3 regions of the Sporosarcina pasteurii genome follow, and region 3 is predicted to be linked to each of the others. Evidence: riboswitches for the same ligand, from Rfam matches in the RefSeq annotation. Region 3 holds a riboswitch; each other region holds the start of a gene.
What was found. Region 3 has a riboswitch for thiamine pyrophosphate ahead of AB1H92_RS14815 (thiamine phosphate synthase). Riboswitches for the same ligand answer to the same signal wherever they lie in the genome.
Positions count from the first base shown of each region.

Region 1 (10,021 bases), 580 kb from region 3:
ATCGATGCGCTGTTAACACGTGGTGGAATGGAAAGTATGATGTTTACCGTTTCTTTAGTCTTACTAGCACTTAGTATGGGTGGCTTATTGTTTAAACTGGGCATTGTCCAATGTCTGCTAGCGAAAGTAGAAAGTTTATTACGTAAAGTGTCTTCTGTAATCGCAGCGTCTGCATTGACAGCGATTAGTATTAATATTTTGATTGGTGAACAGTATTTATCCATTTTATTGACAGGACAAGCTTTTCAAAACCAATATGAAAAAGTTGGACTGGCTGGAAAGAATTTAAGTCGGGTTATGGAAGACGCTGGAACTGTTGTGAATCCATTAGTGCCGTGGAGTGTATGTGGAATCTTTATTACAAAAATGCTTGGTGTATCAACACTTGACTATTTACCATTTGCTTTCTTTTGTTTATTATCTCCAATTTTAACCGTATTGTTTGGCTATTTAGGAAAAACGTTAACGTTTCAAACAGTAGCGAAGTAAACCCTTCATTTGACCAGATGGGGGAACGATGAAATAGGTGCGGCTATTGTGAATGAAGCAATCCATGGTAGCATCAAAAAGTGTAAAAGAATAAAACATTGTCTAATGCTTACACGCTAACTTTTATTTAGTCGTGTAGGCATTTTTATTTCATGTATAAGGGGAATGTGTTTCGATAAGGGAGAGCAATCGTATGATGGATTTGGCATGAATCATAATAGATAGTGGTAATGGATTGTAGAAAGGATGTTTAGAAATGAGATTAAGTGTATTAGACCAAGCGCCGATTACAAAAGGACATACAGCACCAGAAGCATTAAAAAATGCGGAAGAGTTAGCGATCTTAGCTGATGAACTCGGTTATTACCGGATGTGGATGGCGGAGCATCATAGCACAAATACTTTTGCAAGTTCTGCACCTGAAGTAACAGCCGCACATTTGGCTGCCAAAACAGAACGAATTCGTCTCGGAACAGGTGGCGTTATGATGATGCATTATTCCCCGTTAAAATTAGCAGAAGTGTTTAAAACATTAAGCGCACTTTCGCCGGGGCGCATTGATTTTGGTGTTGGACGGGCGCCAGGCGGAGATAATCATTCAGTTTATGCACTATCTGAAGGACGCCAACCGATGATGCATAATATGTATGAGAAATTTGAAACCGCATTATCGCTTATTAACGACGAAGTGCCCAAAGACGATTTGTATCATCGAACCATTGCGACCCCTTCTCAAGTTGAATTGCCGGAAGCATGGTTGCTTGGGTCAACAGGAAATAGCGCCATTCAAGCGGGACGTATGGGAGTCGGGTATTCATTCGCACAATTTTTTATGGGCGGCATGACAAAAGAGATTTTAGAAGCCTATCGAAAAAATTTTGAGCCTACTATATTTATGGAGAAACCGGAGATCAAAGTAACGTACATGGTCACAACAGCTGAAACACAAGAAGAGGCTGAGTACGAGGCATTACCGCAAGACATTTGGCGACTGTTATTTACAAAAGGGCAAATCGGTCAAACGATGACACCTGAAGAGGCCGCAAACTTTCCATTAACAGAAATGGACCGCATGACGATCCAAGAAAACCGTAACATCCATATAGTGGGAGCTGCTAAAGAAGTTGCGGCTAAGTTGCGGGAGGAACAGGCGTATTACGGATTTGATGAAGCTATGATTTGTAGTATTCCACATAGCCAGGAAAAGCGGTTGGAAGTATATCGTTTATTGGCGAATGAATTGTTTTAGAAAGGCTATTTCTCCCAATTTAAAATAAAGAAAATCGTTGAAAAGAAATCCTTTCAACGATTTTTTCTTTATCTCTATATTTATGATTACTCTTCCATATTTACAAATATACCTTCTAAGTTCGCTTCTTTCGTAAGCAATCCAGCTTTAGTCATCCAGTCCGCGGTGACTTCCCATACTTCTGCGTCTTGATGGCCAAACTTTCCGTTTTCTTTCATCTTCGGCAGGAGGATGGATAAAGATTCTTTCTCAACTTCTTCAATCAGCGGAAAGTTTGCTTTATCTTGGTGTTTCAATAGGGTAGCAAGAGCCTCATCTGGATTGGCTTCCATGTCATCAAATGCTTTTCTAGCCGCACGCCAAAATGCTTCGATATTCTCTTGTTCATTAGCCCAAGTGTCATCACTCGTTACAACTAGAAGTTCGTAAAACGAGGGCACCCCAAAATCTGTTGGATCTAAGTGACCAGGTTGATAGCCTTCATATTCTAGCATCGGAAATTCATGATTAATGTACATACCGACTGCCGCATCTGCTTTTTCAGATACGATAGATGAACTTAATTCGAAACCGACATCAACCATCGTTACCGAATTAAAATCAGCACCATCTGTTTCCATCATTGTTTGTACCATCGCCTCATTGAGAGGGATTCCAGTAAAGCCAATCGTTTTGCCTTCAAAATCTTTTGGAGATTTAATACCGGTATCATTTAAAAATCCGACATGATTCAGCGGAGATTGAACGAGAACTCCGACAGACTTTACTGCGATATCTTGTTCTGTTTTCGCAATAATGACATCTGGTTGGTAGGTGATGCCCATCGTTACTTTCCCAGCAGCAGCTAAATTAATCGGGTCTGTTGGATTTGCCGGGAACTGAATATCCAACTCAATGCCTTCTTCTTCAAAATAACCTTTTTCTTCAGCTACGTAAAGAAAACTATGTACAGCGTTCGGATACCAATCGAGCATAATACTCACTTTCTCCGTGTCCTCGTTTTTATTACAAGCACTTAGGACGAATAATATCATGATGCTACTTAAAAATAGTTTAATGTTTTTCAACTCTTTGTCCTCCAATTTAACATACGTTTTTCAAGGTGAGTTACACAAATAAATAATAAAATGCCAACAAAAGTCAATACGATAATCGGAGCAAATACGGCTGCCCCGTCAAATTGCGTCATCATGCGACGGCTAAAATAACCAAGTCCAGCCTGTGCACCTAGCCATTCCCCAATAGCTGCACCAATGACGCTCAAAGTCACTGCGACTTTTAATCCTGAGAAAAAGTGGGGGAGTGCCATCGGAATTGAATACTTGAAAAATATATCCTTTTTCGTAGCGCCCATCGTGAGAAATAATTCCTCGTTATCCTTATTTCCAGATGATAGTCCATCAAAGGTATTTACGGTAATTGGGAAAAATGTGATCAATACAGCAACAGCAACTTTACTCCAAATAGTGTAGCCAAACCATAAAACAAAAATGGGGGCTAACGCAATAACGGGTACCATTTGAGAGGCAATTAAAATTGGATATATCGCTCTTTGCACACTGGAATTTAAAGACATCCAAACTGCAATTGCTGTTCCTAAAATGATTGATAGCGTAAGACCCATGACGATAGATAATAAAGTTATGGGTAAATGATCTAGAAAAAGAACTTCTTTTAATTCCCATAGCCGAATGAATATTTGTAAAGGAGACGGTAGAATAAATGCTTTATCGATGATTCTTGCACTTATTTCCCACAAAATTAGGAATCCCACTACAATCAAAAATGAGGCAGTATTTCTCATAAAGCGACCTCACTTTGAAGAGTGCTAAGTAAACGGTCCTTTAATGCCAACATTTCAGGAAGATTTAAATCATTTCTTGTACGTTTACCTTGTAATGGCACAAAGATTTCTTCAACGTCCGTCACAGGTTTATTTTTCAATAACAAAATTCGGTCCGATAGAAAGAGTGCTTCCTCCACATCATGGGTAATGAATAGTATCGTAGATTGTCTTTTTTTCCATTGCTCTAGTAACCATTCTTGCATTGATAATTTAGTAATTGCATCGAGTGCAGAAAAAGGTTCGTCTAATAAAAGAAGTGGATTTCCTGAAAGAACAGCGCGCAAAAATGCAACGCGCTGTTTCATCCCTCCAGATAATTCAGCTGGATATTTATCATCTGTGCCTTCTAATCCAAATTCTTTTAATAAAGGTTGTATTTGTTGATAGGCGGTTTGTTTATCAATCCCATTAATTTCAAGTGGTAAATAGGCGTTTTCCAAAATCGTTCGCCATGGTAAAAGTAAATCTTGTTGGGGCATATACGCTACTTTCCCAAGTCTGTCCCCATTTTTATTTCCTTCAAGTGTAATGTCACCAGTCAATGGATGCTCGAGACCAGTAACTAGCCGGAATATCGTACTTTTTCCAGAACCACTTACACCGACGATGGAAATAAATTCACCTGGATGAACAGAAAATGAAAGGTTTTCTAGTATTTTACGTTTTTCGTCATAGCCAAACGAAACATTGTTAAATGCCAACATCAGCAGTTTCAGCACCTGGCCACATTTGCTTGTTGTTCGCCATATCCCAGAACATATATTCAAATCGTGTCGTATTTAAAAAGATTTCTTCTAATTTTTGTAACTCATGCTCAGGTTTACCTTCCGCCACTTCGTTCATTAAGTCAATGCACCAGCTTGCTAGTTCACCGAAGGCTTCGGAAGAATACATGCGTATCCAGTCGCCATATAATGGGTGGTCTGCTGCACCAGGGATTTCATTTAACTCTTTTCCAATTTCCCAATAACTCCAAGCACACGGTAAAACTGCAGCAACAACTTCTGCAAGTGTCCCTTTTTGACTGACGTGTAACATGTAGTGTGTGTATGCTAGAACAATTGGGGAAGGCTTTGCGTTCTCAAGTTCTTCTTCTGAAATGCCGAATCGCTCAGCATATTTTCGGTGAAGCGCCATCTCCGTATTCAATGTACCTTCAAGTAGTCCAGCGAATTTCCCCATAGTTTCAACATCATCTGCTTTCACTGCGCCGATTGCAAATACTTTTGAGTAATCGATTAAATATAAGTAATCCTGCACCATGTAAAAACGAAAGTTTTCTTGATTAACAGTTCCATCGCCAATCCCTTTTACAAACGGATGATTATGATTCTGTCTCCAAATTGGTAATGTTTTCTCATGCAGGCGGTCAGTAAATTTCATTTCATACCCACTCCCTATTAATTTTTCCAATTAAAAAATCCACTCCTTGAAGAAGAAGTGGATTGTAGACAGTCAGAATTCCCCAGAAAATAGACGGGTCGAATTTATACGTCTGCACCTCTTCCTTACGCCAGTATTACCTGGTTCAAGTTAAAAGGGTTTAGGCATTCGCCAGTCTCAGCTCTTTTCGAGCACCCCTAGTGGTGGATCTTATGAAATTGGATTCAACTAAGTATAAGCATAGAAAAAAGAGAAAGTCAAATAATTGATTGAAAATAGGTGGAAAGACGCAACGGGATTATTGGAGCCGAATAGTTAGTATAGCCATCAATAAAATTCGTTTAACTCAAAGTGCGTAGGGCGGTATTTGTGAATGAGTCAATGCTGCCGATTCGAATCGTAAAATTTCGGGATATCCGCCGAAACTGTAATTATCTTCGCTCTCTGTAGCAGTATGTCCTAGGAAATCAATAGGATGTCCAATCAATCTTGAGATGTCCTCCGAAATGGGCGTTATCTCCGCTCTCCGTTCCAAGATGTACGAGCAAATCACCAAGATATCCGCCCAATTCCTAAATCCCCACCTCTAATAAAAGACATCACTGTAATTCGTCAATTCTTTCAAAGCATTTTCTTCAATCGGAATGCGAATCGATAACATCCATATATTTAATAAAGTGAAGGTAATGGCAGTAAAATAAGCGTTAAATAAAAGTGGGATGGATATTAATTCGATGGCAACAATTAAATAATTAGGGTGACGTAAAAATTTGTAAGGACCTTTTTTTACCACATTCGCGTTTGGAAGAATCATTATTTTTGTATTCCAAAACTTACCTAAAGAAAATAAACACCAAAATCTGCCTACTTGCGCAAGAAGGAAAAGTATCAGAAAAAATCCCCAAAGCGGGGAGAGTGTTCGTTCAAATAGAATGACTTCGATAATGAATGCAATAAAAAATGAACTATGAAGGAGGATCATGAGCGGATAATGTGAAGCGCCGACCTCATAGCCGCCTTGCTGAACAATCCACTTTTCATTTTCTTTTGCAACGAGTAATTCAGTAAGTCTTTGCGTGATGACAATCATCATTAATATCGTTAAAAACAAATAAGACCCCTCATTCCCATTGTAATAATAAAAGTTCACCACAAAAACCAGGCCCTAGCGCTGCCATTAAACCATAGTCTTGAGAGGCCGGTTTGTTTTCAATAAAGCGTTCTAATACATATATAATTGTAGGGGAAGACATATTCCCATGTTCACTCAATATTTCTCTGGAAATGTTTGTTTTTGTTGGTTGAAAATGAAGCGCATTTTCATATGCTTCTAGCACTTTTTTGCCACCAGGATGAGCAATGAAATGCGTTATATCTTCGTTTGTTAATTCATAATCACCGAGAAATTCATGTACAAATGGTCCGAGCCATTTTGTAATAATGCTTGGAATGCTCTTCGAAAAGATGACGTGAAGTCCACTGTTTTTAACATCCCATCCCATCACGCCTTCAGAATGCGGCATGAACTTTGATGCAGTGCCAATTATTTTAGGGGATGGGTGTCGAGCTTTAATCGTGGATTGTTCACCTGAAATTAGTGCGCAAGCGATACCGTCTGCAAATAACGAAGCCCCGACGAGATTGCTTTTTGAGTAATCTTCTTTTTGGAAAGTTAAACTACAAAACTCTATTGATAATACGAGAACATTTGCAGTAGGGAAGGCACGGCAAAATTCATAGGCTCGACTAACGCCAGCCGCACCTCCCGCACAACCAAGTCCCCAAATTGGGATCCGTTTCGTATCATCTCGAAATGGAAGTTGATTCATGATTCGTGCTTCGATACTAGGTGTTGCAATTCCGCTACTGGAAATATAAAAAATGGCATCTATTTCAGAAGGATGAACAGTTCTTCGTAAGCGATTGTTTACCAAGCATTTTTGAATTGCTTGTACACCAAAATGTACAGCATGTTCAATATACAAATGGTTTCGCTCTTCAAAATCATGTTCATGTTTATACCAATCGATTGGCATACATAGATACCGATTGTTAATTTCGCCGTTGTCAAAAACTTTTAATAGCCGTTCAATATTTTTAAACTTGTCTTTAAATAGGGCACGTGTTAATTCGACAGCATCAGTTTGCTTAATAGCAAAGGACGGATTTACAGTACTTACCGATAATATGGTTGGCATAGGCACCTCCGGAAAATGTTTATGATTCAAATATATGATGCATGTCTAAAAGTCATGAGTCGTTCAGGGAAGTACCCTTCGTTTAAGGTCACCTGGATCGTCTCCAAGTTCTCTCAGCAACATCGCTTTACATTTCAAGTCAAAACGGTATATTTAACAGTAAACAAGAATATTAATATCAAAAGGGGGCGGATTGTTATGACTGCAATATTCGTTGATGCGGATGCCTGTCCAGTTGTCAGTGAAACAATTCAAGTGGCTCGTGAATATAATTTGAAATGTACGTTAATATGCGATACTGCGCATGAAATTCATCGAGAAGGCGCAGAGACCATTATTGTATCGAAAGGGGCAGATGCAGTCGATTTTGTCCTCGTGAATCGTGTGCAAAAAAATGATATTGTCGTCACGCAGGATTATGGGTTAGCGGCAATGGTACTTGCCAAACAAGGACATCCTATCGATCAAAACGGTCGATTATATACGGAAGAAAATATTGACCAGCTTCTTTATGCACGCCATAAAGCACAAAAAATTCGAATGAGCGGTGGACGATTACGTGGACCGAAGAAGAGACCGAAAGAAAACAATATTCGATTTTCAAAGAGTTTGAGGCAACTTTGTGAACGACTGTCAGCAATTGAAGAATGAACGTTGACGTATGTTTGAATATCAATGATGGAGATTTAATGAACTCCATCAATTGAGTAAGTTCTACTAGTGGTAACGTCTAAACTAGTAGAGTTTTTTTGTTTGTAGAATAGAAAGCTATGATTGACTAGTGCTTTGGCGAATCATGACGAAAATGAAGAATATTAACACAAAAAAGATGAAAAAACTGACGCTACCATGTAAAATAGATATATGGATTTCTTTAGCTAATCAAAGAATTTTCATTAATCTATTAAAGTAAGGGGTATCATAATGACTGTCGTAAGAGATTTCTTTATCGGGTTATCCCAAAATGAATTATTAAACAGTGCTGCTAAGAAATATGGCTTGAAGATGGGGGCACAAAGCGTTGTTGCTGGTACGAATGTTGCTGAAACAATGGAAAGTATTAAAAAGCTAAATGCACAGGGCATGTCATGTACGATTGATAACCTTGGGGAATTTGTTTTTGAAAAAGATGAAGCATTAGAAGCAAAAGGTAATATACTTGAGGTCATTGAAGCGATCCACACACATGAAGTCGATGCACATATTTCATTGAAACCATCACAGCTCGGCTTAGACATTGATTATGATTTTTGTTTTGAAAATTTAGAGAAAATTGTAAGCGCTGCACATAACTATGGTATTTTCGTTAATTTTGATATGGAAGACTACCCGCGTTTACAAGCATCATTTGATATTGTTGAAGAACTATCGAAGAAGTACGATAATGTTGGTACGGTCATTCAAGCGTATTTTTACCGTGCAGAGGAAGACCTAAATAAATATAAAGACATGCGTTTACGTATCGTAAAAGGCGCTTACAAAGAGTCTGATGAAGTTGCCTATCAGGATAAAGCAGATATTGATGAAAATTACATAAAACTTATTGAGTGGCATTTATTAAACGGAAAGTTTACATCGATTGCAACACATGACCACCATGTCATTAATCATGTAAAACAGTTTGTCAAAGATCACAACATTTCGAACGATAAGTTTGAATTCCAAATGCTTTACGGGTTTAGAACAGATATGCAGCAAGACCTGGTAAAAGAAGGCTATAACTTCTGTACATATGTTCCTTTCGGGAACGACTGGTATGGCTACTTCATGCGTCGTCTTGCAGAACGTCCACAAAACTTAAACCTTGTTGCAAAGCAAGTATTTAATAAGAAAACGAATACAATGATTGGCCTTGCTGCTGGCGCATTCATTTTAGGACGTCTAACTAAAAGAGGTAAATAAATCAATTTCATAATCGCCTATTTATATACTAATGGGGAATATTGATTCTAATTAGTTGTTTAATGGTCGTCCATTTTGTGAAATATATCTATTGATTGGAGTGGAAGGCGCCGACTCCTGTGGGATTAGCGAAAGCCGTAACGAAGAACGGCTTTTGCGACCGAAAAGCGAAGCGTTTCGGAGCACATCTTTGCCTTAAGCCGTAACGAAGAACGGTTTTTGCGAGTAAAAGCGAAGCGTTATGAGCAGGAATATCCAACAGGATGCCTTAATTTCTGCAAGAACCGCAGAAATACGGCAAATCGCAATCTACGTTTTGCGATTGGCTCACCGCCCGCCCCACGGAAATAATGAAAGCTGAAGGAGGCGCCTAGATGCGACAAGCATAAGACGAATTAACGGAGTGACGTTTTTTGTCACGCAGCTAATTTGGCTTATGACTCGAGCATCTGCCTCCTGAAGCTGGAAAAGCGTGCGCCTGGAACGGAAATCAATACTTTTCGGAATTAATAAGAAAAACTAGCTTTTTGGATGGCCTTAACCATTCAAAGAGCTTTTTTTATAAGATTTATAATATATATTTTTTAATTTCAATATTGGAAGATAATTCTCGCAAGTGATATGATAGATTAGGAAATTCTATACATTGTACATATCATAATGGGGGAATAAAAGATGTCAACGAACGTAAAAGTAATTTTTGAATCGAACTCACTTATTGTAGAAAATGAAACAGTAAAAAACTTTGTGGAAAATAGTCCTTCTGCACATTGTTCTGTTTTATTAGAAGGCACACACTACATTGTAATTAAAGAAAAGTCCTCCTATACGACAGAGAAAATTCGTTCCATTGCGGGAGATATAGCAAGAGATTTAGGCAGTCGAAAAGTAGTCACTGCGTTCATTTCGGCGGCAGATCTAATCGATAGATTTAATAAATTTGAAAAAGAAGAC
Region 1 covers NZ_CP160452.1:2,482,701-2,492,721, reverse strand. The annotation lists gene nhaC (Na+/H+ antiporter NhaC) at 1-489, shown strand, start outside; gene AB1H92_RS11835 (LLM class flavin-dependent oxidoreductase) at 746-1,738, shown strand; gene AB1H92_RS11830 (ABC transporter substrate-binding protein) at 1,825-2,805, opposite strand; gene AB1H92_RS11825 (ABC transporter permease) at 2,802-3,542, opposite strand; gene AB1H92_RS11820 (ABC transporter ATP-binding protein) at 3,539-4,288, opposite strand; gene tenA (thiaminase II) at 4,275-4,967, opposite strand; TPP riboswitch at 5,073-5,176, opposite strand; gene AB1H92_RS11810 (isoprenylcysteine carboxyl methyltransferase family protein) at 5,554-6,078, opposite strand; gene AB1H92_RS11805 (type III polyketide synthase) at 6,089-7,165, opposite strand; gene AB1H92_RS11800 (YaiI/YqxD family protein) at 7,364-7,816, shown strand; gene AB1H92_RS11795 (proline dehydrogenase family protein) at 8,090-9,067, shown strand; gene AB1H92_RS11790 (M17 family metallopeptidase) at 9,743-10,021, shown strand, end outside.
Region 1: linked by a shared signal. The riboswitch ahead of tenA (thiaminase II) and the one ahead of AB1H92_RS14815 (thiamine phosphate synthase) in region 3 are both predicted to bind thiamine pyrophosphate.

Region 2 (10,021 bases), 100 kb from region 3:
GACGAACATTGTCATGATGGTCATTTTTCGAAGGTTCAATGTGTAGGTTCCTCCTCGTTTAGTGCGTTTAGAAAGTGAACAGCAAAGTCTCCAGGTCCGACCGCGAGCGCTGCTGCTTTTTCTCCGGCTTTTTTATAGAAAGTTAGGGCTGTTGCCGCTGCTTCGACACTGTTTTCCTCAGCAGCTGCTAAAAATGCGCCTACGACACTACTTAATAAACATCCGGTGCCTGTCACTTTTGTCATGAGTGGATGTCCGCCCTCTATATAAAAGGTTTGATAACCGTCTGTGACGATATCGATTTCTCCAGAAACAGCGAGTAAACAATTATGTTTTTTCGCTACTGCTTTTGCAATACTTTCAATATCTGCATCACCTACGCCAGCATCAACGCCTTTCGCTGTCCAATCCACACCCGCGATGGCTGCAAGTTCGCCTGCATTACAACGAATGAGGGTAACGTCAACTTCTTGTAAGAGTTGTTGGATACTTTGCTTGCGAAAAGTAGTGGCCCCGACACCGACTGGATCGATGACGACAGGGATGTTTCGTTCCGTTGCGCTTTTCCCCGCGTGAATCATAGCTTCTAGCGTAGTTGGATTGAGTGTTCCCATATTAAGAACCGTTGCATCTGCCACGGCTGCAATTTCAGCAACTTCTTCCATGGCATCCGCCATGATCGGTGAGGCGCCTAGTGCAAGTAATCCATTTGCTTGGAAGTTGGCAACAACGATATTGGAAATGCAGTGTATCAGAGGATTCTGTTGTCTTAATGCTGCAAGTAGATGATTGTTTTTCTTCATAAATCATTTGGCTCCTTTTTTAAAATAGAAAAAGCCGCTCCTATATATAGTAGGAAGCGGCCACGATTTCGATATGGTGTAAAAGAAACGCGGATCCACTTCCCTCCGCTGGTCTAAACCAGATCAGGTTCAAAGAGTCCGCATATGTATATGCATCTCAGCCTTTCACAAAGGCACCTCCAGTGGCAATAAACTATTTGAATTTAGATTCACTATAGCATAATTTTGCTAGATGAATCAATTTCACAATTGCTTATTTTTATAATATAGATGAATTTAAGTATCCTTACTTTTTTAAAAGTTCATCTTAATGATGAGGGTGTCTCGTTGATTGTAGTGGAAAGCGTCCGCCCGGAACGGAAATCAACATAGTTCGTACTTTATTGTAATTAGGATAAAGTTTACATTTGATGACAAAAAATGAGTAGATTTCGGCAAAGGTTATTCAGTTAAATTTGTAAAAGTTTCTTAAAGGTTCTGTGAACAAGGCAATATCCTTGTGTAAATGTGCTATAGTGAATAAAAGCTGAATAGTTCTACAACCACTAGGAGTGCCTAACAAAGGCTGAGATGTATATGTTTTGTACAGATCCTTAGAACCTGATCCGGATGATACTGGCGTAGGGAAGTGGCACGTCTTTTTGTATAAAAGGATGACCGCCGCTTTCTAACGTTACCGGAAAGCGGCTTTATTTTAAAAAAGGACGTGAGTTGAAATGGTTCAAATCGCAATGACAATTGCTGGTTCAGATAACAGTGGAGGTGCCGGTATTCAAGCGGATTTAAAGACGTTTCAGGAGCTTGGGGTATTTGGTACGTCCGCATTAACAGCAGTGACGGCACAAAATACGCAAGGAGTTCATGCGATCCAATCGATAGATCTAGAGATCATCGCCGCACAAATTGAAGCCATTTTTACGGATTTTCCCGTGCATGCTGTGAAAACGGGGATGTTGTTTTCATCAGATATTATTAAAGTCGTGGCTGAGCAATTAAAGAAACAGGAAATTCCGCTCGTCATTGATCCTGTGATGATCGCAAAAGGTGGGGCTTCTTTACTTCAGGAGGAAGCAATTGAGGCGTTGAAGAATGAACTTCTTCCTATTGCGACAGTAGTGACACCCAATATTCCAGAAGCTGAAGTTCTGACGGGGTTACGTATCCAAAACAATGCGGACATAGAAAAAGCGGCCAAGCATATATTGGCATTAGGGGCGCAATCCGTCGTCATTAAAGGGGGACATCGGGTAGACGTACCTGATGCGGAAGATTTATTTATGTCTGCCGCAGGGGAGAAGTTTTACGTACGTACGCCTTGGATTGACACAAAAGATACACATGGGACAGGTTGTACGTATGCGGCTGCGTTGACTGCCTTTCTTGCAGAGGGTAAAAATCAAGCAGATGCTGTTGTTTCTGCAAAGAATTTTATTCATGCTGCAATTGAAAATGGGTTAGACATAGGGAGTGGACATGGCCCAACCAATCACTGGGCATATAAGCAGCAAATGAAAGCTGAAAAACATGAAAAGGGAGTTGTGATCGATGGATAAAAGTAAACTACAATTATACTTTATTGCCGGAACAACAAATATTGGAGATCGAAATCTACTTGATGTTTTACAAGCTGCTTTAAAAGGGGGCATTACTACTTTCCAATTGCGTGAAAAAGGGGAGGGCGCGTTACAAGGGGATGATTTAAAAGCATTAGCTGAACAATGTAAACAGCTTTGTAACAAATTTAAAGTTCCCTTTATTGTGAACGATGATGTCGACTTGGCCGTAGAAGTTGGCGCAGACGGTGTTCATATTGGACAAGAAGATGGGGACATTGCTAAGGTCCGTGAAAAGATTGGTTCAGAAAAGATACTAGGCGTTTCCACGCATTCGATTGAAGATGCCATGGCGGCTTCCGATGCGGGTGCGAACTATGTTGGGATTGGGCCTTTATTTGAAACGACATCTAAAGAAAATGCAGGTGCACCGGTCGGGACAGAGCTAGTTCGTCAAGTGGCGAATGTACTTCCGGGTCTTCCGATTGTAGGTATTGGAGGCATTACAGAGCGGAAAGCAGGAAGGGTTATTCGTGAAGGGGCTTCAGGTGTCGCGATGATTTCGGCAATTGCAAATTCCGAAGATGTAGAACAAGTAACGCGCGCAATTAAAGGGAGTGTAACGCTAGCGTCAACTGGTGTTGAAATGTAAAAAAATGAATAATCCTCAATGAAATTCGCCACACTTTCCTAAAAGGAGAGTGTGGTTTTTTATGGTTAATGAAGCGTTGTTTGAAGTGCAAACTGTGACGCATAAGCATGATGTCATTCATTTTACTTGGCGCGATTTGGGTGGGAATTATTATGTATATCGCGACGGTGAACTTTTATACGAGGGGACGGTAGCGGAGTTTAAGGACGGTGATTTTAAGCATGCGAAACTGTATAACTACTCGATTGAACGTGTTGTGAATGAAGAGGTTGTGGATGTTGTGCGCCTTCAAACTTCGGCTTATGCAGAAGAACGCAATGTTAAAAACCCTTTGCAATTTCTTGTCATGACGACCATCGTAGCCAAGTCCCAAATTGCATTGTCTTGGGAAAAAATAAAAGACGTTTCACATTATGAAATTTATCGAAATGATGTATTTATCAAAGAGGTGCAGAAGAACCAATATATTGACCGTGATATTTCAATGGATCAAACCTATACATATCGAATTCAATCGAAAAGGCCCCTTGCGATGTCAGAAGAACGGTTTAGCAAAGGGAAATCAGTGGCAGCTACAGTCCTTGGGATGATGAATAAAAAGACGTCACAGAAACAACCAGCGATTGAAAGGTTTACGGTGACGAAGGAAATTGGAAGGCCGCGTGAATTACTGATTCCAACTTTGCAACGAACAGCTAAAAGCAAAGTGAATGAATGGCAATTTCGCTATACAACCTTTTTGAAAGAAGAAATGATTAAAAACCCCAATTTCTTTTCCAAAAATCATCTATTCAAAGGGGATGCGAGAGATTTTAATCCAGACGGTACGAGTTTTCGCACAAGGGTCGATGTTTCACTCGACTATGGACAGGTAAAGTCGCCAATGGTCTGTACAAGAAATATTGGGATGACAGTGGCGTATGATCATGTAGGCCGAATTAGAAAAGAAGCGCAAGCCACTAGTGACGGGGTTGTTTTGGAAAGAAGCGATCATAAGCCAGGAGAGGCCGGTTTTCTGTTAATGCATGAAGTCCAAAATCCACTTGTTCAAGCACCGAAGATTAATTATGAAGTTCGTGCTGTTCTGCGAAGGGATGGGACATTTGATATGACTGGGTACCATAATCAGGCGCCGCATCATGAAGTCTATCTTGTGCGCGGCGCACAAAATGGATGGATACCCATTCATCTAGCCGAAAGCAATGGACTTATTTGGATGTCTGATGTGATGAGTTGGCATTATTGGCGTTTTTCAAACTTTGAATAAAACGGATAGATTGACAAGGTAAATTCCCTTTGTTAGTATCGTCTTGAATTCGAGATAGTTTAGGAAGCGTGTTCTGGGGAATGAAAAGCGTATAATGAGGATCCTAGTTCACAATCGAAATAGGGGGAATGACATATGATTCATGTTTTTAAAGAAGGTAAAGATGCGGCTAAGCCAGTTCTTTTATTATTACATGGTACAGGCGGCACGGAAGAAGATTTATTGCCACTTGCAGATTTAATTGATCCGGATGCGGCGGTGTTAAGTGTTCGTGGAAATGTTTCTGAAAATGGCATGCCACGATTTTTCCGCAGATTAGCGGAAGGTATATTTGACGAGGAAGATTTAATTTTTAGGACGAAAGAGTTGCACGCGTTTCTTGACGAGGCAGCAGAAAAGTACAAATTTGATCGGGACAATGTGATTGCTGTGGGTTATTCGAATGGTGCAAATATCGCTGGAAGTTTATTATTCCATTATGAGGGAAGTTTAAAAGGAGCGAGCCTTCATCATCCAATGGTGCCGAGAAGAGGCCTTCAGTTACCAAATCTTGAAGGAACGAAAGTGTTCATTGCCGCGGGTAAGAATGACCCGATTTGTCCAATGGTTGAATCGGAAGAATTGGATGAGCTTCTGAGAGGTGCAGGTGCTGAAACTGCGTTACACTGGGAGATGAACGGTCATTCGCTCACGAGGACGGAAGTAGCAGCGGCTGCTGAGTGGTTTGAGACGAATTTCGGTTCGTAACAACAATGCGAAGCGGGGAGTAAGACATGGGTTATTTATATAGAATGTTTGGTAATGTGAGTGCAAAGGGGATGGAAAACATGACCAAAACGGCAATTGTTTATTACAGTGCTGGTGGAACGAATTATCGATTGGCCAAATGGGCAGAAGAAGGGGCGAAAGCGGCGGGGGCTGAAGTAAAAGTATTAAAAATACCTGAAACCGCGCCGCAATCAGCAATCGATGCCAACGAAGGATGGAAAGCACATGCACAAGCGACAAAAAATGTGCCTGAAGTGACGCCTGAAGATTTGGAGTGGGCGGAAGCGATTATTTTTAGTGTGCCGACGCGTTTTGGAAATATTGCGAGCCAAGTGCAAAGTTTTATCGATACAGTCGGTGGTCTATGGGCAGAAGGTAAACTTGCGAATAAAGCAGTGAGCGCAATGTCATCCGCGCAAAACCCACACGGCGGCCAAGAGGCAACGATTTTGTCTCTTTATACGACCATGTATCATTGGGGAGCCATTGTTGCGGCTCCGGGCTATACGGATCCTGTTATATTTAGTGCAGGGGGCAACCCATACGGAACAAGTGTCACGGTCGGACAAGACGGTAAAATGGTGGAAGATGAGGCAGCTATCAAAGCAGCAGTAGCTCACCAAGCGAAACGAACAGTTAGCGTCGCAAACGCATTGAAAAATTTAGAGTAAATGTATACATTTGAATCAAAAAAACCGACACCTGGATGTGTCGGTTTTTTGCTAACTTATTTGTCTAGATTGTTTTTGATGTCGTATTTTTCTCTTGCTTCTTCTAACCAAGTGACGTATTCAGTTTGCATTTTGTCTTCAAATAGCTTTTCGCGAATCTCAACAACATGGTCTTCAAAAACGGCATCTTTTGCTTCTTTTTTATCTAATACTTCAATGATATGGTAACCATATTCACTTTTTACAGGTTCGCTAATTTCGCCGACTTTCAAAGAAAAGGCTTTTTCTTCGAACTCAGGTACCATTCTACCGCGTGTAAAGAAACCTAAGTCTCCGCCCAGTGCGCCTGAACCTTCATCTGTTGAATACTCTTTCGCTAATTCAGCAAAATCTTCACCGTCTTCTAGCTTTTGTACGATTTCATTTGCCGTTTTTTCGTCTTCCACTAAAATATGTCTTGCCTCAACTTGTTCTTCAACATTAAAGGCCTCTTTATTTTCTTCAAAGTACGTTTCAATTTCTTCGTCCGTTACTTCAACACGTGGTTCCATTAATTTACGAATGGATAAGTATTGAATGACATCATCTTTAAAATCTTTTTCTGTCATACCACTTTGTTCTAATGCGTTATTAAATGCTTCTTCGCCACCTGCATTTTCAATGAATTTCGTAATTTCCTCATCAATTTCTTCATCCGAAACTTTGATGTCTTCTTTCTTCACTTCAAGATTTACAATTTTTTCATCGATTAAAGCATCAAGTGCTTGTTGTCCATTAGATTGTACAAGAATTTCATACAGTTCATCTTTTGTAATTTTTTCACCATCAACAGTGGCAACAGACTCCCCATTTGAACAACCAGTGATTACGACTAAACTTAGGGCCGCCAATCCGACCTTTACTTTCGTATTCAACCATTTCTTAACCATTATTTTTCCTCCAATACCATATGTGTGAATCAATTATATTGCGTAAATATGGACGAGATATGAACGAAATAGTAATTGATATTCAGCTTCTGTTGTAAGTATAGCATGAACCTCTTTATTGTTGTTTTAAAGTGATGAAAAACTTTGTATCCTTTTCCTTATTTACTCCTATTCCCCAGTTTCGCCATGTTCCTGAGAAAACATTCCTAACAAATTGACGTCTGCAATTTTTTAAGGTTTCAATTCCATTATTTAAGTGATGGTGTTTTCGGTAGAAGAACAATTTGACAGCGGTTTCAGATTCTTTCTAGGTTATCGGAATTAATCGAATGGTTAAAAAACGCTTATTCATTATATTAAAAAACTATTTGCAGAATAGAAAGAGTTGTGTTATTATTTCACAATCGACATTATAAATTTATGTCTATTTGATATTTTTAGAAAAGAGGGATTGTTATGTCGCAAATGTTAGCTTTAGTACTTGTTGTTGCTATATTATTTATCGGAGATCTTGTTGCCGTTCGCACGAAAGCTTGGATTCCCTCTGTTTTTGTTAGTGCGGTCCTCTTCTTGCTTGGATATTGGACTTTTTTTCCGCAAGATATTGTTGCGCTTGCAGGGGTTCCGCCTACTGTTGCGGTCATGTTAATCTATTTACTGATTACAAATATGGGTACACTATTGTCTGTTCAAGAATTAGCTAAACAATGGAAAACGATATTAATTTCCTTAGCCGGGATTCTAGGTATTATTGTCATACTATTCGGATTTGGAACAATACTATTTGATGTTCAAACAGTACTTGTTGCCATTCCACCGCTCGTTGGCGGCATTGTTTCCGCGTTAATTATGTCGGAAGGTGCAGCAGAAGCCGGGCTTACGATGTTGTCGGTATTCGCGATAGTTATCTACGTGATGCAAGGTTTCGCGGGATATCCGATGACTTCTTTCGTTTTGAAGAAAGAAGGAAAAACGCTTCTTAGCAAGTATCGCAATGGAGAATTAGAAAAGAAGACGGAAGATATAGAGAAAGAGGAAGCGTCAAAAGAACAAGAGCTTAAATTATTTAGTAAAATGCCTAAGAAATACAATACGGATTACTTTAAGTATTTAAGATTAGCGATTGTTGGATATCTTGCCTATTTGACATCTGAATTGCTCGCACCATTTGTAGCTGTTAGCCCGTTTGTCCTTTGCTTAGTATTCGGTGTTATTGCAACAAGCGTTGGGTTTTTAGAGCGTAATTCATTGCAAAGGGCAAATGGATTCGGGTTTGCGATTCTTGGGTTAATGCTCTTCGTCTTTGATGGTTTGAAAGTCGCCACACCCGACATGATGTTAGGTATCTTATATCCACTCGTTGTTTGTATCGGATTTGGTGTGATTGGGATGTACATCTTCTCGTTCATTATGGGGAAAGTGTTAAAAGTCAGTAAGGAAATGGCATTCGCTGTATCATTGACTGCGTTGTATGGTTTCCCGGCAGACTACATCATTACAGTCGAAGTCATTAATGCCTTAACAGAAGATGAAGAGGAAAGAGAAGTTTTGACAAGTCATATGCTTCCGCCAATGCTTGTCGGTGGTTTTATAAGTGTTACGATTGTCTCTGTTATCCTCGCGGGTACTTTTGTTGCATTCCTATAAGTAGAGAGGGTTGAAGTTATGAAAGCAAATCAAAACCGGATTCAACAGCATATCGAGTTATTAAGCCAATTTACGGCAACGCCAGGTCAAGGTGTAACAAGATTGACGTATAGTCAAGAAGATTTACTAGCACGAAACTACATTAAGGAAAGAATGGTCGAATACGGGCTTACCGTTACAGAAGATGGTTTCGGAAATATTTTCGGGAAACTTGAAGGGCAGATGCCGGACAAGCCTTCCGTACTGGTCGGCTCTCACTTTGATTCTGTTCCAAATGGTGGTGCCTATGACGGGACTGCTGGTGTAGTTGTGGGGTTGGAATTGGCTGCACTGTTTAAGGAAAATGCCATTACGCCTCTCTATCCTCTTGAAATTATTGCGTTTGTTGAAGAGGAAGGCTCGCGGTTTGGGGGCGGGCTTATGGGCTCAAGGGGGATGATGGGCGTCCTAACTGAGTCGGACTTTGATCAGTTGGCGGATGCGGAAGGCATATTAGCAAAAGATGCGATGTTGGAGATTGGACTAGATCCTTCGAAAAAGAAAGTGCGCGATCCGAAAACAATTCTTGCTTTTCTTGAACTGCATATCGAGCAAGGTCCGATACTTGAAGAAAAAGGAATCCAAGTTGGGATTGTTGAAGGAATTGTTGGCCTCACCCATTTAGAGGTGACGGTGCAAGGGCGAGCGGGACATGCAGGGACGACGCCGATGGACAGACGTTCGGATGCGCTCGTCACTGCTGCGCGCATAGTTGGCGATTTGCCTGAGATTGCCGCTACGGTCGGTAATGGAACTGTCATCACAACAGGACGATTAAACGTATTCCCAAACGGGTCAAATGTCATTCCTGAAAACGTCACTTTCACAGTTGATATACGTTCAGGTGAAGAGGAGCACGTGCTCGAGGCTGTCAAGCGCACGAAAGAAAGAATTATGACTCAAAAAGATGAAGGTATTCAAATAACTGTTAAAGAACAGATGTCTATTCAACCGAAATTATTAGATGCAAGCATTCGTTCTGTATTGAAAGAATCGAGTGATTTACTGGGTTCTTCGAATTGCTCTATACAAAGCGGAGCGGGTCATGATGCGATGGTTTTATCAGATTTCACCGCTTGTGGAATGATTTTCATCCCGAGTAAAGCTGGACTGAGTCATTGCCCGGAAGAATGGTCGAGTGCAACAGATTTGGCGGTAGGTACAAATATTTTATTCGAAACGATTAATAAATTAATGAAGGAGAAATCATCATGATCAATCAACAAATTAAAGATACAGTTACACGGGATCGTGAAGAGCTAATCGCATTGCGACGAACATTCCATAGTGAACCGGAGTTGCCGTGGGAAGAAGTGAAAACAACCCAGTTCATTTGCGATTATCTCGACAAGCTTGGCATTTCGTACCGAAAAACAGAACCAACAGGAGTCATTGCTGAGATAGAAGGTCAACCAGGCGGTAAGACGGTTGCGCTGCGAGGCGATATGGATGCGCTACCTGTTGAACAGTTAAATACGCATGTCCCATACGCTTCAAAAGTAGCGGGGAAAATGCATGCGTGTGGACATGATGCGCATACTTCCATGCTGCTGATGGCTGCAAAAGCCTTGTCGGAAGTGAAGGACGGGCTTCAAGGAAATATCCGTCTAATATTCCAGCCAGCTGAAGAAATTGCAGAGGGAGCTAAGGCGATGGTTGAACAAGGTGCGATGGAGAGTGTTGATCATGTAT
Region 2 covers NZ_CP160452.1:3,161,073-3,171,093, reverse strand. The annotation lists gene thiW (energy coupling factor transporter S component ThiW) at 1-24, opposite strand, end outside; gene thiM (hydroxyethylthiazole kinase) at 36-803, opposite strand; TPP riboswitch at 887-994, opposite strand; TPP riboswitch at 1,341-1,447, shown strand; gene thiD (bifunctional hydroxymethylpyrimidine kinase/phosphomethylpyrimidine kinase) at 1,520-2,356, shown strand; gene thiE (thiamine phosphate synthase) at 2,349-3,008, shown strand; gene AB1H92_RS15450 (DUF3238 domain-containing protein) at 3,070-4,275, shown strand; gene AB1H92_RS15445 (alpha/beta hydrolase) at 4,411-5,022, shown strand; gene wrbA (NAD(P)H:quinone oxidoreductase) at 5,049-5,714, shown strand; gene AB1H92_RS15435 (peptidylprolyl isomerase) at 5,771-6,643, opposite strand; gene AB1H92_RS15430 (hypothetical protein) at 7,100-8,290, shown strand; gene AB1H92_RS15425 (Zn-dependent hydrolase) at 8,309-9,544, shown strand; gene AB1H92_RS15420 (amidohydrolase) at 9,544-10,021, shown strand, end outside.
Region 2: linked by a shared signal. The riboswitch ahead of thiD (bifunctional hydroxymethylpyrimidine kinase/phosphomethylpyrimidine kinase) and the one ahead of AB1H92_RS14815 (thiamine phosphate synthase) in region 3 are both predicted to bind thiamine pyrophosphate.

Region 3 (10,021 bases):
GATTTTGATAATCGAATAAACTGATGAGTTGGGAGAAGTTCCTCCAATTCATACAGTCTTTCCCTTAGTTGGAATGAGCCTTTCTTGGTAACAGCAATGACTTTTTCGTTTTCTGTATGGCAATAGTGAATTTCATTTGGTTTGATAATATGTTGCATGTCACCTTCTTTTCCAATTAAGAACTTTGTTGTCCTTCCTTTAATAAATGTTAAGACTTCCTGGACATCCTCGGTTAACTCGGGACATTCTATGGTAACTAACGTTTCATCAAAACGACTGTCAATGTCTAAAGAAACTTTCAACTTGTTTCGCCCCTTTCATGAAACTTTTTTATACGTTCATAATGTTCGTCTAATGTCCCACCAACTCCTTCCTGTTACTGTACTTCTATCATATCCGGATGGATTGCTATCGTCTGCATCATTTAGGTAACTGGTAGAACTAATCCGGTCACATGTAGAATATCTGCGGTGAAATACATGTACTATCATATGTTGGACAGTACATTAGAACTGAAAAGGAAAATCGAATGGATATGTCGAAGAAGTATCGGAAGAAAAAATGGAATGAATTCAAACAAAGAAGAAGGTTCTTTGTATGAAAAAATAGAGGATGAATGTAAAAGCGCTACTACATACTTGGATTGGGGCGGTCAAAATGTTCATTAGGCTTGCAGAACCTAGCGATGCTGGGAAATTGGTAAGTTTGATAGCAGAAGTAGAGCAGTCAAACTTTATGTTATTTGGTCCTGGTGAAAGGAAAATCACAGTCGAACAACAAGAGAAACACATTGAAGTCATGAAAAGACAAGAAACTTCAGCTATTTTTATTGCAGAAGAAGAAGCGCGGTTATTAGGGTACTTGTTTGCAATTGGCAAAAATCCTGCGCGCACCAAGCATTCGGTCTATGTAGTCATTGGCATCGCTGAACAGGCTAGAGAAAAAGGAGTAGGCACAAAGCTGTTTACAGCGTTGGAAAAGTGGGCAATCGAGCAAGAGATTCATCGGTTGGAATTAACGGTGATGACCCATAATGAAGCTGGCATCGCTCTATATAAGAAAATGGGATTTGAAATTGAAGGTACGAAAAGACATTCTTTATGGATAGATGGAAAATATATTGATGAATATTATATAGCGAAGCTTTTATAGTTTTTCCGAAGAGGGGGGGAAGTAATGAAATCAATTACTGGTTTATTCATCATAATGGCTTTGATTCATCTCATTTGGTTAACAAATATCACTTTATTAAAGAGTGAATATAACGGTATTGCAATGTGGTTAAGTACAGGATTATTTATCGCAGGAACCGCGTTTTATATAGCGAACAGAAGGTCTGAAGAAGATCAATAAAGGGGATGTTCAAGTGATCTTAGGATTAAAAAAGGGAGAAATTAATTTAGTAGAACCGCAAGTGGGTTGGATTGAAGAATTTCATAAAACACAAAAAGAGATCCATAGAGCGGCTCGTATTGCCGTGACTAGAATTGAACATATCGGCAGCACCTCTATTAAAGGAATCAAGGCGAAGCCGATGATTGACTTTGTTGTCGGCGTAGAAGATATACATCATGTTCCGGCATTTTTGAAAAGTTGCGGGATATTGGATTTTACCGGCTACGTGTCGAGCTTGAAGATGAGATTGTGCTCGCGCGATTTACCGATAAAACATTTGATGTTAAAACCCATATTATTCATCTAGTCGATTACCAAGGGAAGAAGTGGAATGATTTCATTGATTTCCGAAATAAACTTAATGCATCCAAACCGTTAAGGGAAGAATATGAGTCGATCAAATTGAGTTTTATCGAGAATAAGTCAGGCGATATGAATGACTATACAAATTATAAAGAGCAATTTGTTTTGGGTGTATTGGCGATGAATTGAATTGATGAAAGTTACATAATAGAATTGGATTACTATTATATCGAGCATTTGGTGTGATAGGGTGGAGGTTTCAGTCTCGGTACTATCTAAATATACAAAGATAAAAAAAGGAACCTCTCGCAGTTGTGAGAGGTTTCTATCCTTTGTATAACTTATTCAAGAACAAGTTCGTTTAAACAACTTCCTCGCCCTCGCGTCTAAAGTATCCAAAAATCCCTACTGTCTGAACGATATTCGTAAAGGCATTCGGATCTACTTCAGCGATAATCTTTTCCAAATCATACAACTCATAGCGTGTAATGACGAGATATAGCATATTATTCTCTTCTTTTGTATAAGCGCCTTTTGCAGGCAGAATCGTGATACCACGGACCATTTTTTCGTGGATGGCACATTGCAATTCGTCTGCTTTTCGCGTAATAATCATCGCTGTCACTTTTTCATGACGTGTATGAATAGCGTCAATGACGGCGGTTGTTACGTAAAGTGCGATGAGTGTATAGAGTGCATTTTCAGGTTCGTATAAAAAACCTGCAAGCACAATAATTACACCATTGAGCACTAAGAAATAGATTCCAATTGGCTTATCTTGTAAGCGTGATAATACCATTGCGACGATATCCATCCCGCCTGTTGAAGCTCCCCATTTTAAGGAAAGACCTATACCAATACCACTGACAACTCCACCTACAACCGTATTTAAAATAATATCATTGGATACAGAGATGATAGGTAATATTTCCAAGAAAAAGGTTGCACAAATAACAGAAACAATACTATAGATTGTAAAGCCTTTCCCAACTTTGTACCAACCTAATATAAAGACTGGAATGTTAAATAGGAATAGGAGAATTCCTGTACTCACATGCATACCTAAGAAATCTTCAAAAACACTGGATGTTAACTGTGCTGCCCCAGCAAACCCGCTTGCGTACACATTCGCATTAATTAAAAAGAAGTTTAGCGAAATGGCAAGTAAAAATGAGCCGAAAATCACGACAGCTATTCTTTTTGCTTCTATAAAAAACATAGGACAACTCCTTTAATTCTATTTTTAAAAACGCACCTTAACTTATTTATTTTATAATGATTGATGTAAAAGGCAAGCGTTTAGGTAGTGTTAATTTTTAAAAATACGATGTATATTTGTTTAGATAGTTTTGTTAACTCTTAGCGGGTTTATGAGTAGTGTGCGCTAATTGTTTAAGCGATTATACAATTGGTAGTTGAATACATATAAAAGTTATTCATTAGGAGAGTAAAGTAACAGGGAAGTTGAAACTTTAGCGGTTCGTATACCGTATGTATCATGAGGTGAATAAATTGTGGATATGTTTGAAAGACCGAAGTTAAAGTTGAAAATTAAATCATAGAATTGGTGCTAAACGTGATCACAATCATTTTATTCGTCGGAAGTCTTGTTTATTTATTCGTAAGTTGGTCGACCTTACCAGATGAAGTACCAGCGCATTATAATGCATTTGGAGAAGTAGACAGGTGGGACGTAAATCGGAAATGGTGATTCTTCCGATCATCGCGGCTATCCTGTGGATAGGTATGACGATTTTAGAGAAATACCCACATGTGTATAACTATGTCAACACACTCCACCTGAACGCAAGTCTTCGACTTTACGCTTTTCAGATGGAGCTTGTGTCGGCAATCCTAGATTACCGCCCGTTTAGCCCCCGCTAAACGAGTTTACACTTATATCTCTCCAGTAGTGCGAACGTACAAAGTACTCCTACCTTAAATTGAGGATATATCTGTATCTTATTTGATATAAGATACACAGGACGGTTGACTTCGCCCTTACGATGTCGGTCATGCCGAAATCGTACCGCCACGCAAGGTTTTCATACCTTTATCGTGGAGATTCATTGCGCCAATACGGTCATCATTTGATGTGTATGTGCAGTTTTTACAACAGAAAGTATGCGTTTTTTTATTGCGATTTGCTTTCCCTTTGTGTTCGCATTTTGGGCATGTTTGAGATGTATAAGCTGGGTTTACTATGATGACTAATTGTCCATTCATCGTTGCTTTATATGTTAACATTTCACGAAATTGATGGAATGCCAAAGACACGTGTACATATCTATTTTTAACGCATACTTTTTCAGTCGACTTACGTACACCTTTCAAATCTTCGAGCACAAAACAAGTCCCTCTTGGGTAGCGTTCAACGAGTGCCTTTGTGATTTGATGATTGACATCCGTCACATAACGGTTTTCTCTTGAACCAATTGCTTTTATTCTTGAACGTGCTGAAGCTGTTTGTTTTTTGGCTAGTTGTTTACGTAGTGCTTTATATTGACCGCGCTTCTGTTTGATTTGTTTGCCGCTAAAGAAGGTTGTTTTACCGTGGCTATCGTAAGAAGTTGCGAGAAAGTTTACACCGAGATCAATGCCGACTATATGATTTACATTGCGCAGTTTTAATTTCGCAAATTTTTTAGTCATGGGGATGTGGAGAAACCATTTGTTAAATTTCTGGACAAGTTTAGCCGTCCCAAATTTCCAAGTGCCATTAAAATAACGTTTCATTGCCTTTTTCTCAAACTTGAATTTTAACCGACAGCTTAAAGTGTTGACTGAAAAAACGTCTTGATTGAGCGAGTAATCGCGATTCCAAACGAGATCATATTCGGGCAGCCGAAAACGTACTTGGGACCACTTATGACCGTTTGATTTGGCGGATTTATATCTAGCAACGACCGTTCTCATAGCCGATTGTGCCATTTGGCTTTTTAATCCGAAGGTTTCCCGAAGGATTTTGTAGTAAAGATTGTTTAGATTGGCTAGATTTAGGACTCTCGTTTGAAAGATTTTTTTACTTAACCAATTACATGCTTGCCGATAAGCACTTGTTGTTGATTCGAGGATTTCAACGTCATGGTCAGGCACGTAAATTTGAATTTTAGCCGTAATTGTCGTCATTGGTGTTCACCCCATTTCAGTATGTTCTATTATAACATCGGCAGAGTATTGCGACAATGGAGAGGTGAACAAGCTAGAAATCTTTCGCTTGTCAGCGACGACAATTCCTCGCCACCTGAATTGTTGGCGCTAAAGCACCGTAACACAAATCAGACGGCATCTCCTTGTCGGAAGGGGATGAATTTAACGAAAGACAATTCTGAAGTGCAATAGTTGAATGGTCGACTTATGGTGAATGTGATAAAAAATATCATCACAATCATTTTTGCATATATAAATTGGAGCAACATTCAAGTGGCTTTGGGACGTCATGAATCACTTGGTGCATGGTTTACGCCTATGTTTTTTATTTGTATTTTTATCCCAATCGGGTATTTTATCTTTCGTTCGATTCGTTTGTCGAGGGAGTAGGGGAAAGGTGAGAAAGCTTTTAAAGTATAGTATGTCGTTTATCTTTGCGGTATTTTTCTTATACTTCATGGATATTTTGGAAGTCCCAACGCATATTTTCGCGCGTTTTATGCAGGTATTATTGTTGTTCAGCGGTGCTTTCATTATCTTGCGTCTTTTTGAAAGACGCAAGAACGGAGAGTGAAAAGCCATTTCTATCCATTTATAAGGAATGAAAATGGCTTATTTCATTTATCCTAACAATTTCGCTGCAATCATTCGGGCTTCGGCAATGTTTTTCGTTCCGTGAATCAGCATTCGTCCATCGCGGAACAAGACGATGCGGTGACTATCGAATTCAAAGGCAGCAAGATGTGGATTGTGGATGAGTTTCTGCACAATAGGTTCGACGGAATTCACGAATGTTTTTAATTCGACACGGCGGTTTGGCGGCCACGATAGTTGAACGGTATCACGTCCGCAGAGCACCGCAAAACGAGTAGATTCACGGGCCGATAAATAGGGGTATACCGATTCAGCAGAGCAGCTTGGGCAATTGTCTTTTTTCAAGCTTTCGACATTCATCGATGACCTTTCACCTGTCCATAAATTTGCAGATTCAAGTTTCGGCATAAATTCATTGCCCGTAATGTATTTAAGTACATCTGCAACTTGGCGGGCAGCAGTTGTGACGACGATTGGACTAATGACACCGACCGTATCGCAAGTTAATGACTGAGGTGGTAATGTTTCAAGTAAACAATGTAAGCACGGTTGCTCTTCTTTTATGCCAATCGGGAAAGTTAATCCGTAACTGCCTACGCAGGCCCCCATGAAAAAGGGGACGCCGCGTTTTAATGCAGCGTCATTCATAAGCAACCGCGTTTCAATATTATCGGTTGCATCCAAAATCACGTCATGTCCTTCAATTAACTCGAGTACATTTTCAGCTGTCACATCAACGACCATTCCTGATACATCCACATCCCCATTAATGCTTTTCAAACGTTTCTCCGCTGCCACTGCTTTCGGCAATTGATCGATAACGTCTTGTTCTGTATACAGTTGTTGACGGTGCAAATTGGTCCAATCAATGATATCTCGGTCAACAATGGTCACACGCTTAACGCCAGCGCGTACCAACATTTCTCCAGAGGAAGAACCAAGTGCGCCAGCCCCGAGAATAAAGATATTTGCTGCGCTAATTCGTTTTTGTCCTTCTATCCCAATCGGTGCGAACAGTTCTTGTCGTGAATAACGGCTATTCAATTTGGCAAGAGTCCTTCCATCGGACTGCTAGCTACTGCGTAGTCACGTTCAGGCATCCGTCCAGCCTCAAAACCAAGTCGTCCCGCTTCAATGGCAAGTTTCATCGCTTCTGCCATTTTCACTGGGTCCTTTGCTTCGGACACGGCCGTGTTTAATAAAACAGCATCCGCGCCGAGTTCCATCGCATAGGCTGCATCTTTTGGAGAACCAATGCCAGCATCAATAATGACAGGGACTTCCGACTGTTCGATAATAAAGGACAAATTCAGTGGGTTTAATATGCCGCGACCTGATCCGATAGGCGCTGCACCCGGCATGATGGCATTGACACCCATTTCACATAATCTGCGGGCAAGTACAACGTCATCAGATGTATAGGGAAGTACGATAAAACCTTCATCCAATAACATTTCTGTGGCACGTAACGTTTCAACTGGGTCTGGCAACAAGGAGTGGTCACAGCCAATAATTTCTACCTTAACCATGTCACATAAACCAGATGCCTTTGCCAGTTTTGCGATACGTACAGCTTCCTCAGCTGTTTTTGCACCAGCGGTATTTGGAAGCAAAGTATATTTTGATAAATCAAGTTGTTCTAAGAAATTTGGTTGTGATGGTTCAAAAACGTTCATTCGACGGACTGCGAATGTTAAAATTTCTGCTTCAGAAACACGAACAGCTTCTTTTTGAGTTTCAAATGATGGGTATTTACCAGTCCCTAACAATAATCTCGATGAAAATGAATGATTTCCTATTTTAAGCATGTTCATCCGCCTCCTACAAAGTGAATAATTTCGATCTGATCACGGTCCATAATCGGTTGATCATAAGCGCTTTTATTGAGAATGTTTTTATTCAATTCCACAATTAAAATTCTTTCCTCGAGATTTAAGTGTTCGAGCAATTGCTGGACACTTTCAACGTCTTTTGGGATTTCTTGTGTGTTCCCATTTAGTTCAATTGTTTTAGTCATTGATAATCCCCCTCTATGTATGAATGGCATCATAATACTCTTTGGCGATGTTTTTCGGATGTTCGCTTTCAAATATAGTAGACATTATCGCCACGCCTGCAATCCCTACTTCTCTTAATCGTTCGATATGACTTGGTCGAATGCCGCCAATCGCGTAGACAGGAATGGTTAGCGATGAAACAATTCGCCGCAAGTCATCGGTTCCGCGTGGTTGCAATCCAGGCTTTGAATTTGTTTTAAACAAATGACCATATAACACAGACTCTGCGCCATCCGCCTCAGCAACTATCGCTTCTTCAAGTGAGTGGACGGATTTTCCGAATAATAGCGCTGGATACTGCCGCATTAAATCAGGAAGTGGTAATCCGCCTGGCAGTTGTACTTTATCAATTTGTTCGGTATTTGCAATAGTAGGTTTTCCGTGGACAATCATTTTCTTTACGTTAAAATTTACTTCCTTAAGCTTTTGAATTAATTTCAAGATCTCTGTATCCGTTTTCGACTTTTCTCTTAAAATAACTGCGTCAATATACGGTTCAATCGCTAGTAATGTTTGAATTAATTCATCTATCGACATACGGTCATTCGTCACTGCAATGAGCTTCATCATATCCTCCTTTACACAAAAAAGACTACTTCCGCAGTAGGAAAGTAGTCGTCAAAGACAGTATTAATACATAAATAATCTGACGGCCACTTCCCTACGCAGGTCCAAACCTGTTCAGGTAATAAGGGTATCAGAGTTGTACTCTTCTCTCAGTCCTTTTCAAGGATTCCCCTAATGGTCAATGTTATGTTGAATTTTCAATCTACTATTAGTGTAGCATAGAGTCTTTTTGAATGAAAGAAAGGAGTAGGAATTACTGGAAAAGCAAGAAAATGGTTAGTTGCTTTCAAAGTATTAAAAAACCACCCTGTATGGATGGCTTTTAAGCGATTAGACGAGTAGTAAACTATCTAAATCTAAAATCTCTATTTTGCTGGGTGTATGTTGTCGAATCCATCCAGCCTCTTCAAAGTCAGCTAGTTTTCGACTGACTGTTTCGGGTGTTGTCCCAAGATGAGAAGCGAGGTCTTTCCGACTCATCGGCAGTGTAATGCGTTTACTTTTCGTTTCCTCTACTACATCCGCAAGGTACATCGCGATTCTTGTTTCGGTGGATTCCAACGCAATGCTTGCCGCCTGCTTTTCGGTTTTTGACAATCTCGTTGAAAACTCAGTGAGGACTTTTAAGGAAATTGCGGGATATTTCAATAAAAACTGTTGGAAATCTTTTCTTCCCATCACACATAATTCTACAGGTTCCATCGCTTCTGCATAGGCATCGTGCACGGATTCAGAGAATAAAGAAAGTTCTCCAGTGAAATCACCTGGTTCTAGAATACGCACAAGTTGTTCTTTGCCAGTGTCTGATAAACGATAGATTTTCACCCGTCCCTTATGAACGATATACAGCCCATCTGACGGTTCATTTGCTCGATAAATTGTATGGCCTCGTGGATGCTTTACAGAATTTGTAGTTTTGACAATCTCACTCATTTCGGCAGTTGTTAAATGGTTAAAAATCGGCACAATAGAGATGCACATTTTCTGCATCTCCACGGCTCTATGTTCGCAATGATTGTTTTCTGTCAACCTTCTCCACCTCATTCAGTTTGCAGTATTGGCGTCGCAGTCTCTTTTTTACCGTTCTTGTTATTATAACGCATTAATCGAACAGCGTTAAGAATAACTAGAAGCACACTTAGTTCGTGAATGAGCATACCTGATGCTAAAAATACTTTTCCGAGTAGGACACCTGCCAGTAAGATGACAACTGTTCCTACCGCAAAGAATGTGTTCTGTCGCATATTACGTACAGTGGCTTTTGCTAAAGAATAGGCGTGTGAAAACTGGTCGAGTCGGTCTGCCATTAAAACAACATCCGCAGTTTCCATTGAAATATCCGTTCCGCCTTCGCCCATTGCAAGCCCGATATCGGCAGTCGCGATGGCTGGTGCATCATTAATACCGTCTCCTGCCATAGCAACACGGTGACCCGCATTTTTTAACTTTTGGACCATGGCTACTTTGTCTTCAGGTAGTAGTTCCGCATATACCGCGTCAAAGTCAAGTTGCTTGCCAACAAGTTCAGCAGTATGTCGATTATCACCTGTTAACATAATGATTTGTTTGATGCCGTTTGCGCGTAACTCTTGTAGTGCGCTTGTGGCTTCGGGACGAATTTGATCTACGATGGAGATGATTCCCGCGATGGTTCCGTCAATAGCTGCAAAAATTGCTGTGTTTCCAGACTTTTCACGTTCTACCGCATAAGCTTCAACTTCGTTGGAAATCGCAATGCCATTGGTGCGCATCAGTTTTCGATTTCCGATTACGAGTGTTTGCCCCTCAATATCTGCGCGAATGCCGTTCCCTTCAATCACTTCTGCATTTTGGGGTTCATTCACAAGAATAAGATTTCGTCTCTTTGCTTCTCTTACAATGGTTTGGCCGAGATGGTGTTCAGAAATCATTTCAGCTTCGGCAACAACACGTAGTAAATCGTTTTCTTTGCGGCT
Region 3 covers NZ_CP160452.1:3,060,387-3,070,407, reverse strand. The annotation lists gene AB1H92_RS14870 (LytTR family DNA-binding domain-containing protein) at 1-302, opposite strand, end outside; gene AB1H92_RS14865 (GNAT family N-acetyltransferase) at 658-1,152, shown strand; gene AB1H92_RS14860 (hypothetical protein) at 1,177-1,353, shown strand; partial or broken gene AB1H92_RS14855 (GrpB family protein) at 1,367-1,887, shown strand; gene AB1H92_RS14850 (YitT family protein) at 2,060-2,917, opposite strand; gene AB1H92_RS14845 (DUF1648 domain-containing protein) at 3,275-3,409, shown strand; gene AB1H92_RS14840 (RNA-guided endonuclease TnpB family protein) at 3,712-4,827, opposite strand; gene AB1H92_RS14835 (hypothetical protein) at 5,246-5,422, shown strand; gene AB1H92_RS14830 (ThiF family adenylyltransferase) at 5,470-6,486, opposite strand; gene AB1H92_RS14825 (thiazole synthase) at 6,483-7,250, opposite strand; gene thiS (sulfur carrier protein ThiS) at 7,253-7,459, opposite strand; gene AB1H92_RS14815 (thiamine phosphate synthase) at 7,473-8,069, opposite strand; TPP riboswitch at 8,141-8,249, opposite strand; gene AB1H92_RS14810 (Crp/Fnr family transcriptional regulator) at 8,397-9,095, opposite strand; gene AB1H92_RS14805 (cation-translocating P-type ATPase) at 9,107-10,021, opposite strand, start outside.